2 regions of the Macrococcus epidermidis genome follow, and region 1 is predicted to be linked to the other one. Evidence: predicted binding sites of a transcription regulator. Region 1 holds the regulator's gene; the other holds the start of a gene.
The links. Region 1 encodes LexA, which represses DNA repair genes until DNA is damaged. Its sites were predicted from a motif close to CGAACATATGTTCG; they were not measured.
Positions count from the first base shown of each region.

Region 2: KFV12_RS07085 (Y-family DNA polymerase) is a predicted target of LexA. The motif match lies at 2,985-2,998, and genes of this name have one in related genera.

Region 1 is NZ_CP073819.1:1,243,869-1,250,757, forward strand. It holds gene KFV12_RS06490 (hypothetical protein) at 1-350, shown strand, start outside; gene KFV12_RS06495 (VOC family protein) at 371-751, shown strand; gene KFV12_RS06500 (hypothetical protein) at 772-1,023, shown strand; gene KFV12_RS06505 (metal-binding protein ZinT) at 1,067-1,843, opposite strand; gene KFV12_RS06510 (hypothetical protein) at 1,997-2,152, shown strand; gene KFV12_RS06515 (PspC domain-containing protein) at 2,249-2,458, opposite strand; gene lexA (transcriptional repressor LexA) at 2,866-3,483, opposite strand; gene KFV12_RS06525 (hypothetical protein) at 3,629-3,850, shown strand; gene KFV12_RS06530 (DUF896 domain-containing protein) at 3,939-4,175, shown strand; gene tkt (transketolase) at 4,268-6,250, shown strand; gene KFV12_RS06540 (YneF family protein) at 6,375-6,605, shown strand; gene KFV12_RS06545 (hypothetical protein) at 6,661-6,889, opposite strand, start outside.
Region 2 is NZ_CP073819.1:1,344,270-1,351,158, forward strand. It holds gene KFV12_RS07065 (DUF1648 domain-containing protein) at 1-495, shown strand, start outside; gene KFV12_RS07070 (GNAT family N-acetyltransferase) at 622-1,152, shown strand; gene aac(6') (aminoglycoside 6'-N-acetyltransferase) at 1,149-1,598, shown strand; gene KFV12_RS07080 (ATP-binding protein) at 1,718-2,935, shown strand; gene KFV12_RS07085 (Y-family DNA polymerase) at 3,071-4,333, shown strand; gene KFV12_RS07090 (hypothetical protein) at 4,486-4,674, shown strand; gene KFV12_RS07095 (DUF4298 domain-containing protein) at 5,093-5,392, shown strand; gene abc-f (ribosomal protection-like ABC-F family protein) at 5,608-6,889, shown strand, end outside.

The DNA of each region.
Region 1 (6,889 bases):
GAAATAAACAAATGAAATTACCAAGTGTCGTAAAATCAGGTCAATCAACAATTAAAGATACTGCAGAACAATTTGCACGTAAATTAAATCACGATATTAAAGTTGGGGGTATATTGTTTGTCGTTGAAGAGAAAAAAGAATTCAAGACATGGTTATCGAAAACGATGGCCAATGATACTGCATTTGTGTTTAACGCTAAAAATAAACAAGAATTTAGAGTTCGTGCACCATATGCCTGGTTAGACTTTGACTATCTAGATCAGCTTGATATCGCAGATGAGTTAAAACATTTAATTGTTTCGAACCAAGTGATAAAATCAAGTGTACCACTTATTAATTTACACAAATAAAAAGAGCAGAGGGAGAATAAATGAAATCATACTGGATTAATTTACCTGTTGCAGATGTGAAAGCATCAACTGAATTTTTTAGAAATATTGGTTTTGAGATTAATGAAGAGCGTTCAAATGATGATACATTAGCTGGAATAATGGTAGGGAAACAAGTAATTTGTTTATTTAGAAAAGATGTTCTGGAAGGCTTTATGGGACGTGAAAGTAGAAGGAGATCTGATTATCCTGAAACGATTATTTCTTTTGATATGGAGAGTGATGAAGCAGTTGATGAATTGGCAAGATTAATAGAACAAAATGGTGGGAAAGTATTGAGTCCTCCAGGTAAGAAAAATGGTTATTATGGTATAATGTTTTCAGATTTAGATGATCATTTATTCAATGTTATCGTAATGTAGGAATAAAGGCAGGAATTATTATGTATCGTTTTATTGTAATATTATTATTATTAATGAGTTCACTTTTATTGATATTTACACCATTTATTCATGGAAGAGGTCAAATTAATTTATATGTACAGATGCTTTTGTATGTAACGACCTTACTTGGTTTATATATGAGTGCTTTATTTGGTAATGTAAGTCATAGAAAGTTATTTGTTGGATTAAATCTTATCATTGTGATATTAATTATTTCAATGCATACATTCAACTTCTGGATAGGAAAATAAAAACCAGGAGCTTATCATATTAGGATAAGTTCCTGGTTTTTTATTAATGTGCTAACATTTCTTCTTTTACTTCTTCACCTTTTAAATCACTTGGATAATATGTTGGCCAATTATCCATTTCTTTGAGTAACTGTGCACGATCATTACCCATATATATATGGTAGTGTAATGCTTTTTCAGGTGCGATAATATGGTCGCTAAATTGTATAAACTTTGGTGCAGCATCATCACCGCTCACTTTTTTAAAGATAAATCGTACACCACGGTTGCCTGCTTCATATGTTAATATTTCTTTACCATCATATGTATATTCACCTGTCGATTTTTCTTTTCCTTTATAAAAAGATATTGATTTTTCACGGATATTAATTCGATTTACATCAGTCTTATAGCCTGTTGTATAATATGCTTTATATGCCTTAGCAGATTTTGAATCATCTTCTTCTGCTTTATGCTCAAATACATCATCTAGCGTTCCATCTTTTAAATAAGGATATACGGATTGCCAATCGCCTTCCCAATCTGTTAATGGACGATCTTTAACTTGTTCATCTTTAAAAATACCTTTATAAATATTTTCTTCTTCTTTCGTCATTGCATGACCACCATGTGAATGACCATGATCGTGAACATGTTCGCTTTGTTCTTGTTCATGGTCATGTGCATGCTCTTTAGAAGTCGTTTTCTCATGCGTTGCGTTAGAATTTGTCTCAGTCTTATGTGTTTGTTCTTTTTCATTTTCAGTGTTAACATCCTGACAGCCCACTAATAATATTCCTAATGATAAGATGCCTAAACCTGTTAATATACTTTGTTTCATAATAATTCTCCTTTTTCGTAATCATTACGATTCAATACTAAAGCAATACAATATAAATGTAAATAGGAATTATTACTATTTAAACAAAAAGTTAAATAAATTAAAAAAAGATGGTATGATGAACATCATATAATATAGAAAAGTAGGGTTGAAATGTCTAACTATCATATCAAGATACTCGTTTTGTTTATTTATGCATTCATATTATTCATATGTCGTTATGGCTTAATGATCATTGATGATAAAATAACGATATTATTGCTCGTATTAGGATTTGGGACTGTGGCGTTATTAAATAAGAGGGAATAAGTAGCAAATATTAAAATGAATAAGCAGAGAAAGAGCTTAAGACAAATGTGCGAATACACATTGTCTTAAGCTTTGTTTAATTTAATAAATTTTTAATTAGTAACGATCGATAACATCAACGTCTTTTGGCATAAAGAGTGCAAGAATAAGATAGATTGTAAATGTTGGGATATGTACAGTTAAGAATGAAACAAGAATAAAGATAACACGGAGTAGTGTTGAATCCATGTTTAAATATTCAGCAAAACCGCCTAATACACCAGCCAAATATCTATCAGTTGTAGAACGTGCTAATTTTCTATGCATGTCATTCGCCTCCTTAACTATATTATATCAAGGAAAAGGAAAGTTATAAAATTTCTGAAGTGGAAAAAGTGAAATATTTGTATGTTCTCATGAATTATTGTAAAATATTAGTAGTTAATTTAATATAAATTGTTACTTCCTGTATTAAAAACAAATACATCGATGTTTGATTCATTTCTTTTTGGGTATATTTTATAAGTAAGCCTTTTATAATGAATATACATTATAAGAATGAGATAAGGGGATAGTACGATGGAAACAAAATCAAAAGAACATAAAGACATATTAGAACAAGTAAAAGAAATCATTGGACGTAAATAATCGTAATAGTAAAATAATTATTATCTAAATGTAAAATAATATAAACGAAAATAAGAGCGAATGACATTAGTCATGCGCTCTTATTTTTAAAATTCTCTAAACAACCCAACAACTTTGCCTAAAACAGTTACAGAATCTAAATAGATTGGATCCATTGAACTATTTTCTGGTTGTAATCGATAACGATTATTTTCTTTATAGAATCTTTTGACAGTTGCTTCGTCTTCTTCAGTCATAGCAACGATAATATCCCCATTCTCTGCAATAGACTGTCTTCTAACAATCACTTTATCTTTATCAAATATACCAGCTTCTATCATACTTTCACCAACAACATCTAAAATAAAGATGTCACTATTATGACTACTTGTAAAGTGAGCAGGTAATGGAAAGTATTCTTCAACATTCTCAATCGCAGTAATAGGGACCCCTGCTGTTACTTTACCGATAACCGGAACGTGAATGGTTTCTGAATAATCAGTAGGTGTTTCATCCTGTACTATTTCTATCGCTCGTGGCTTAGTTGGGTCTCTTTTAATATATCCTTTTTCTTCTAATCGAGATAAATGCCCATGAACTGTCGAAGATGAAGCTAAACCAACCGCTTCTCCGATCTCTCGAACACTAGGTGGGTATCCTTTAGTTGATACAACATGTTTTAAATATTCATATATTTCTTCTTGCCTTTTAGTTAGTTCTCTCATTTATAAACACTCCTTAGCATTGGTGTTATTTGTATTATAGCATATACGTTCGCATGTAACAAACATTTGTTCGTGTTTTTATTGACACAGAACAAACGTTCTGTTAAAGTATAAATACAAACAAATGTTCTAGGAGGAATTAACTATGACAGTTACTATTTCAAAGGAATTTATGATGTATTTTCTATTATTTATTGTAATTACAGTCTTCGGCCTTTTATATATGACGCAATCTCAATATATTTATGAACAAACTTCACCAGGCATTACAGAACAAGTAAGCGAACAAAATGATGTTCGTAATGATAAAGAACAAACGATACATGATCCAGTGCAAAATGGAGAGGTTTTAGGTGTTGTAAATTAAACGTCCATATAATTTTTTACTTAAGCGAGTGTGACCAGTTGGTTTCACGCGCTTTTTTTGGTATCTTTAAATGGAAAGGAATGAGGGTATGTTAGAACAAGAAAAAATGAATAGAATAAATGAATTAGCACAAAAAAAGAAAACTGAAGGATTAACTGAAGAAGAAGGTAGAGAGCAAACGTTATTACGTAAAGAATATCTTCAGACTTTCAGAAATAGCTTTCAAAAAACAATAGAGAACGCAAAGGTAATCGATCCTGAAGGCAATGATGTTACGCCTGAGAAAGTGAAAGAAATTCAAAGAAACAATAATTTAAGAGAATAATAAATAGTTTATTAATGAGTAATTAATATACTAGATAATTATGTATTAGTTTAGTTGAATAATTTAAAATATATTATAAAGGAGAAATAAATATGTTTACAAAAGAAGATCAACTTGCAATTGACACGATCAGAGCATTAAGTATCGATCAGATTGAGGCTGCAAATTCTGGTCATCCGGGTTTACCGATGGGTGCTGCACCATTTGCTTATACATTATGGACGCGTCACCTGAACTTTAATCCTAGCTCAATGAATTTCTTCAATCGAGATAGATTTATTCTTTCTGCTGGTCACGGATCGGCATTATTATATTCTTTATTACATGTTTCTGGTGGATTAGCACTAGAGGAACTGAAAAACTTTAGACAATGGGATTCTAAAACACCAGGACATCCGGAATTTCGTCATACTGAAGGTGTGGAAATTACAACTGGACCATTGGGTCAAGGATTTGCGATGAGTGTTGGATTTGCGATGGCTGAGAAGCATTTAGCTGCTACGTATAACAAAGATATAGATATTGTAGATCATTATACGTATGCACTTGTTTCAGACGGAGATTTAATGGAAGGTATATCTCATGAAGCTGCAAGTTTAGCAGGTCATCTTAAATTAAATAAACTGATTGCTTTATACGATTCAAATGATATTTCTTTAGATGGAGATCTTGACAAAGCATTCTCTGAGGATGTAAAAGGTCGCTTTGAAGCTTATGGCTGGGAGCATATCTTAGTTGAAGACGGTAATGACTGTGATGCGATTGATAAAGCGATTACGCAGGCAAAATCTTCAGACAAGCCTTCAATTATTGAAGTTAAGACAATCATCGGGTATGGTTCACCAAACCGTCAAGGAACAAATGGTGTGCATGGTGCGCCACTTGGTAATGAAGAGAGAATTTTAGCATTTGAAACATATGGATTAGATGCAAACTTAAAATTTGAAGTACCACAATCTGTATATGACATCTTTAATGAAACGATGTTAAAACGTGCAAATGAAGCAGAAGAAACATGGAATAATAAATTTGCAGAATATAAAGAAAAGCAACCAGAACTTGCAGCTCAATTTGAATTAGCGATTAAAGGTGAACTTCCAGAAGGTTATGATACTGAATTACCAAAATATGAAGTAGGTAAATCTGCTGCTACAAGAAGTACATCTGGAGACATGATTCAGGCAATCGCTAAAACAGTACCATCATTCTTTGGTGGGTCTGCAGACTTAGCATCATCAAATAAATCAAATGTTAAAGATACTGCTGATTTCTCAGCTGAATCTCCTGAAGGTAAAAATATCTGGTTCGGTGTCAGAGAATTTGCGATGGGAGCTGCATTAAATGGGATGGCTGCTCACGGTGGTTTAAAAGTATACGGGGCGACATTCTTCGTATTTAGTGACTATTTAAAACCTGCTGTAAGATTATCAGCGCTCATGGGACTACCTGTAACATACGTATTTACGCATGATTCAATTGCAGTTGGTGAAGATGGACCAACACATGAGCCGATTGAACAATTAGCAGGATTACGTGCAATACCTAATCTGAATGTGATTCGTCCGGCAGATGGTAATGAATCTCGCATTGCATGGAAGATTGCTTTGGAATCAAAAGATGTACCTACAGCATTAGTATTAACACGTCAGAACTTAGACGTTACTGATGTTTCTGAAGATGATTTAGAAGAGGGTGTACGAAAAGGTGCTTATGTCGTATATCAATCTGAAACACCTGAGTATTTACTGATCGCTACTGGATCAGAAGTTGGTCTTGCAGTTGAAGCAGCAAAAGCTTTAGAAGCACAAGGTAAAGGGGTACAAGTTGTTTCAGTACCGAATACACGTGTATTTGATTTACAGGATGATAATTATAAAGAACAAGTGATGCCAAGAGATTTAACGAAACGTGTTGCAATTGAAATGGCTGCCACTGCTACATGGTTCAAATATGTTGGCTTAGATGGTAAAGTGATAGGTATTGATACATTTGGTGCAAGTGCCCCAGGCGAATTAGTTATGGAGAAATTTGGATTTACAGTAGACAATATTGTTAGAGAAATTTTAGACTTATAATATTAATGATCGTTGTTAAAGAAGACTGACTCAGTTCAGTCTTCTTTATTCATGATAAATAACTATTGAAAATTAGACTTTAATCTAGTAAACTTTTAAAAGAATGAGAAAGTGGGTGAAGTGAATGGATACTTGGATTTGGATATTATTAATTATTTTAGCATTAGCAGCAGGTGCAGCTGGTGGTTTCTTCTTAGCACGTAAATACATGATGGATTACTTAAAGAAAAATCCACCAATCAATGAAGAAATGTTACGCATGATGATGATGCAAATGGGTCAAAAACCTTCACAAAAGAAAATTAACCAAATGATGCAAATGATGAACCGCAATATGAATCAAAATTTAAAATAGTAAGACAGTAATTTATTTTACAAAAAAAGCATGAGGAATTTCCTCATGCTTTTTATTATTGACCTGGCATCGGCTCGATAAATCCATCATTAGATGAAGGTGGCTCAGGTGTTGCCGGTTGTGTTGTAGCCGGTTGAGTCGTCGTCGGTTGTGTTGGTCTTGGTGTTGTCGTTGGTGTTGTTGGACGTGTTGTCGTTGGTGCTGTCGTTGTCGGTGTCGTTGGTCGTACAGTCACTGTCGGTGTTGATGGTCTTGTCGTTGGTGATTGTGTTGCAGGACGTGTC
Region 2 (6,889 bases), 100 kb from region 1:
AGTTCAAAGGGGACAAGCTTTTTCAATACAACTGTAAATCCTGCTGTAAAAGATGCTTCTATCAATTTTATAAAAAATTCTAAGCTGATTAACAGTATGATGATTCACCTTATTTCATTTACGATGACCTTATTATTTATATTAATCTTTATTCGACCTGCAGTGTATAATGATAATTATTTGCCGAATGGTATCATGATGATGCTGATTGGAATGCTGCTTTTAATTACAGTGGCGTGTATCTATTTACAAATTTCGGAAAGCAAGAAGTATCGTCAAGCCATAGCCACTTCAGATAAAGCGCCATATTACAATGAGAATCATTATATTTTCGGACTATTCTACTATAATCCTAATGATCTGAATGTCTGGGTACCTAAGCTTTCAGAAATGGGGATGACATTAAATATGGCAAGACCGATGTCTTGGTTTATAGCGTTTATTTTACTTGGATTACCGATTGCTATACTAATTGTAATTACAATTTTCTCATAATGTTTTAATATGAAGTTAACTTCATTTTTACGGATATTTTAGTAGATTTGAAGCTAACTTCATTTTTTATTTATTCTGTTTTCTATTATTATAAAGATAACAATCAAATCATTAGGAGAGAAGCTTATGATTTCATATGAACAATTACAATACAAAGACGTTAATCAATTAAAAGACTACTTTAAACATGTTATTTCACATACATTTTTAAACAATGGCGTTGATGATGATGAAGACCTTATTAACGAAATTAATAAAAAGATGACCTATATCAATCGTTATTTTAATGGTTCAGATGATATGTTTATCGTCGCTAAGGATGGCGATGTTGTTGTTGGAATCATTGGGTTCTATACACCTAATCAAATGATCACGGAGCTTGTCGGAGATAAAGTTGATGGATTAAAAGAGATGGGGACATTATACATACACCCTGATTATCAGAGTAGAGGAATAGGTAGTCAGCTTATCACGCTTTTAACACAGTTTATTAAAGAGCAGGGTGTCGATTCGTACTGTTTTGACTGTGGTTATAAGAAATCAATGGCCACATGGACGCGTAAATTTGGTCAACCTACGTATTTCTTTAAAGATTACTGGGATGTAGGAGATCATTATGCTGTTTGGATTGTGGATATCAAGGAGGCGTCTGTATGATTCAACCTTTGACGTTAGAAAAGTTAGATACCGTCACCAACCTTGCTTTAAGACTATGGCCGGACAATATATATGAAGATTTAATAGATGAATTTAAGTCTTTAATCCATCATGATAATCAACGTGTATTTCTGTATCATGACAATCATCTGGATGTAGGTTTTGCGCATGTCAGTTTGCGTGTTGATTATGTTGAAGGGACAGATTCAAGTCCGGTAGGTTTTCTTGAAGGTATTTATGTCTCTCCTGATTATAGAAATCAAGGTATCGCAAGAGAACTTATTGAAGCATGTGAGCATTTTGCCAAAGATAAGGGCTGTACTGAATTTGCGAGCGATTGTGAGTTAACAAATATAGATAGTATTTTAATGCACGAAAAATTAGGGTTTGAAGAAACTAATAGAATCGTGTGTTTTAAAAAGAAAATAGAAAGATTTAAATGTTAATCACATTTATTCCGGCAAATATAGAGTTGTATTCCATATTTGCCGAACTTTTTTGATTGATTTTTATGTTTTTTTCGGCTAATATGGATTTGTATTCCATATTTGCCGGAGGTGGCTTAATGTATATCCATAGAACAATTGAAGATACATTGCTAAAAGTTCAACAAAATTTTAAAGTTGCTTTAATTACTGGACCACGACAGGTCGGTAAATCTACTGTATTGAAGCATTTATTTGGTGATGATTACGAATATGTCACTTTAGATGATTTATTCGAATTGAATCTTGCGAAAGAAGATCCAAAGCTTTTTTTTATGAATCATCCTGGGAAATTAATCATTGATGAAGTGCAATATGCACCTGAATTATTTATAGAAATTAAAAGACTCGTTGATCAAAACGATGATTATGGACAATATATTTTAACAGGTTCTCAAGGATTTAGTTTAATGCGTAATATTTCTGAGTCCTTAGCAGGTCGCGTTGGTATTATTGAAATGAATGGTCTGTCTACACGTGAAATTGTTGGTGATGATATGTTATCACCATTTATTCCAAATAAAGATTTTATTGCTGCAAAAAGAAAATATGTTGAATTAAGTGAGATGTGGCGTATCATTCAGCGGGGAAGTTTACCTGAACTGTATAAGAACGAAAATCTCGATTGGGACATGTATTATGCTTCTTATGTAAAAACATATATTGAACGAGATGTCCGTGATTTGCTTAATGTTAAAGATTTAAATCTATTTTCTCAATTTTTAACGGCATTAGCTGCACGTACTGCTCAAATGTTGAATTACAACACGATTGCAAATGAAATTGGTGTTGATATTAAGACAATCAAAAGTTGGATTAGTGTACTTGAAACATCAGGTATTATATATCTTTTACAACCTTTTTCTAATAATAGATTGACCCGTGTTATTAAAACACCGATGTTATATTTTAAAGATACAGGGCTTGTTTGTTATCTACTGAAATGGAAAACACCAGAAACACTAATGAATGGTGCAATGAGTGGAGAAATTCTTGAGACATTCGTGATTTCTGAGATCATTAAGTCTTTTAATAATGCAGGTATAACTAATGTACCTATAATGTTCTATCGTGATAGAGATATGAAAGAGATTGATGTCATTATTGAAGAAGATGGTGTTTTGTATCCAGTTGAAATAAAAAAAACATCGATGCCAACATTAAAAATGGCCAAAAATATGGCTGTTTTAGAGAAAGCTGAAGGCTTTTCAATTGGTAATCGAATGATTTTAAGCTTTGTTCAACAAAAAAGTTATTTAGCTTATGATACGATTACTTATCCTATTTGCGCCATTTAACCCTGTCCAAAGTAGTCTATAAAGGCTACTTTTTTATTTATACAAAACAAGAACATACGTTCTATTTTTATTGAAATAGAACGTATGTTCTGGTATGATAAATATATCATCAAAGATTATAAGAGGGTGCTTAATATGTATGATTACAGTCTGTGCGAGAAAAGGAATGTACTCTGTATTGACCAGAAGAGTTTCTTTGCGAGTGTTTCTTGCATCATGAAAGGACTTGATCCTATGACAACAAAGCTCGCTGTTGTCGCTGATACGAAACGACAGGGGTCTGTTGTGCTTGCTGCTACACCACCTCTAAAAGCAATGGGGATAAAGACCGGTTCACGTTTATTTGAAATACCTCATCGTTCTGATATCTATATTATCAATCCATCGATGAACACTTACCTGAAAGTTGCCAGTCAAATTGCTGAGATTTCACTGCAGTATGTTGCACCGGAGGATTACCATCAATATAGTATCGATGAATTTTTTATGGATGTTACAAAGAGTTATAACCTATACGCAGAAAGTCCGTATGCGCTTGCCTTAAAGATTAAACAGGAGATTTATGATAAGACGCAAATTCAATGTGCCGTGGGAATAGGGGATAATGTCTTACTCAGCAAGATTGCACTGGATATGGAGGCAAAGAAACAACCGGATGGTATTGCTGAGTGGCATTACGAAGATGTACCGGCAAAGATGTGGTCGATTGAGCCGTTAAGTAAGTTCTGGGGAATTAATCGTCGTACCGAGAAGAAACTCAATCAAAAGGGAATATTTACGATTGGGCAGCTTGCTAATTATCCGCATCATTATTTAAAGCGCGATTTCGGTATTATCGGAGTGGATCTGCATTTACATGCGAATGGAATCGATTCAAGTTTAATTCGAGAGAAACATCATATTTATAAACCCTCTATTAATAAAAGTCAGATTTTAATGCGTGATTACCGTTTCGATGAACTACGTGCTGTCGTGTTAGAACATGTTGAAGAAGTAACATTCAGACTACGTGCCGACAATATGATTGCACGTACGATTTCTTTTACTATTGGTTATAGTGATGAAGGGAAAGTAAATAAAAGTTACACATTATCTGAAGGGACGAATTTAACCGCTGATATCTTTCAGGTTGTGTGGGGATTTATGATGCAGTTATGTGATAAGAAGCGTATGTATCGTACAGTAAATATTTCACTTACGAACTTTATTCGTGAGGAAGATCGTCAGTTATCGCTCTTTGTTGATGAGTTTGAACGTGAGAAACAAGAGAGACTGGAAAAGACGGTAGACCAGCTAAAGATACGTTTTGGGAAGAATAGCGTCTTGCGTGCAGTATCGTATACAGAGCAAGGCACGGCGATGAAGCGCAATGGTCTTATCGCTGGTCATAAGGCATAGTAGTAATTATAACTATCTAAAATAGCATGATAAAAGGTTATATCAAATCTATAAAATATATAGTATAGATATTTTATGAAATTTGTTAAGTTTATATTTTACTATATTGAATGTACAATATTTATACATAGTATACAGAAAGGATGATGTATATGAAATTAGTTAAATATAGTGAACTTACAAAAAATGCACTAGATAAAAGAGAAAAAGTTATATTAGCTATGAAAGAAGTAGATAAAAACTTTGATATTGGACAAAGAAACTATGATGCTAAACGTATCGATGGTAAAAAAGAACAATTGAAACGTATGAAAGAAAAAGAGTATGCATTACACTATTAGACAAGCTAAATTAGATTTAGAAAGAATTGAAAGCTGTCAACCATTGATGCTTGTAAAGCGTTCAAAGAATGGATTAATATTGCTATAGAAAAAAGAAAAAAATTTAATTAAGTGCACCTCAAAAATCAGACTTAAAATCTAACTTTTGAGGTGCACTAGTTGTATAAATGGATGCTATTTATAGTGAACAATCAATGTATAACCTAGAAAAAAATAAAATGAACAATCAAAAACAGTATGAAGAGTATTTATTTTCATTACAATCCACTTTAAATAAGTTAATACTGATTATATTTAATAACGTAAACTTGCTTTAAAAATATTTAGCAAACTATTACCGTCTCTCTGGAATTATTCATCCATCAAACGTATAATAGACATAAATTGTTAATATATCTATCAATATGAGGTGAATACAATGAAAGAAGATGTAATCCGTTATGAGAAAGTCTTAAATGAAACAAGTGAAATTGTAGAAAAGATGAATGCGTTATTAGATCAATTGGAAGCAAATAGCACAGATTATAATGCCTTAAAAGACTATTATGGTAGTGAAGAGTATATGCGTGATGTAGATCTATCAAATGAATCTGATACGTATCAGGATATCCCAACTGGTGTATTATCTGAAGACGGCGTATATAACTTAATTGCTGAACAATATGCTTTAAATATAAGAATGCTGGAAATTGCGACACAGCAATTGAAGACGCATTAATATAAATCTATTTGTATTTGTTTTGTAGCAACCAAATACAAATATGGTATAATTACATCAATCTAAGATAACGAGGTAAAAGGTCATGGTAATTCTATAAATCCAAATGATGATATTGAATACAATATGATAATTTGTGATGACAGGATTACTATGTCCTTTTTTAATATCATCATTTGGACTTTCATATATTAAAAGATGAAAGGAAGAATGACATGATGCTACAATTTCATAATATTAATAAACAAGTTAAAGATACTACTTTATTCAAAATAGACCAATTAAAGATTAACCAAGGAGATAAGATTGGCTTAATCGGTAAAAATGGTTGTGGAAAATCAACTTTACTTAAAATGATTGCCCAAATAGATACTTCATATTCAGGTATAATAACTAATCCGTTTCAAACAAAATATGTGCCGCAATTAAAAGAAATAACGAGCCAGTCCGGCGGAGAACAGACGAAAAGTTACTTACTTGATGCTTTTAACAGCAATAATGCTTTATTGTTACTTGATGAGCCATCCACTAATTTAGATATGAACAATATCAATTGGCTCATCAATCAAATCAATCAATTTCAAGGGACAATGGTAATCGTGAGTCACGATAGATCATTGCTCAATCAAACAGTACAAAAAATATTAGAAATAGATGAGAGAAAACTTAATATATATACCGGTAACTATGATGATTACGATGAACAAAAAAAGAAACAATATGAACAACAAGTAAAAGAATATGAACAGTATCAAAAGAAAATTAATCAACTCCAGCAAGAATCAATTGAAAGAAATAAACATGCCTCAAACTTTAAAAAAAGAAAGAAGAATATTAGTATTTCCGACTATAAAGTCAACTCAAGAATGGGTGCTTATGACAGTCAGGAAAAAGCAATCGCTAAATCAAGTAAAGTGCTGCAAAAACGAATGGAACAAATAGAAAAAGTAGAAAAGCCTCTGAGTGACAAACAATTTAAAATTAAAGCAATAGGTAAATTAAAACATACAGGTGCTACGTTAATTCATTTAGATACTTTTACCGTTAGCATTGAAAATCATCTATTATTTCAATCGGGCATCTTCAAGCTAGTTCAAGGGGATAAAATTGCAATAACAGGACCTAATGGGAGTGGTAAGACAACTTTTATTAGACGGTTAATTGAAAAGCAATTAAATGGCTACTATAAACCCAATTTAAAAATAGGCTATTTTGCGCAAAATTTAACGACGTTAGATGAACAGAAAAGTATATTTGAGAATGTACGAAATACATCAGTACAGGACGATATGCTTATTAGAAATGTACTTGCTGCATTAGGATTTGATTATTCGAGATTGAATCAAATTGTTAATTCTTTATCTGGCGGAGAACGTGTCAGACTACAAATCATAAAGTTAATACTCGGTGATTATGATCTGTTAATCTTGGATGAACCGACAAATTTTCTGGATGTTTCTACATTGCAAGCATTAGAGCATTTCTTAAAAGATTATC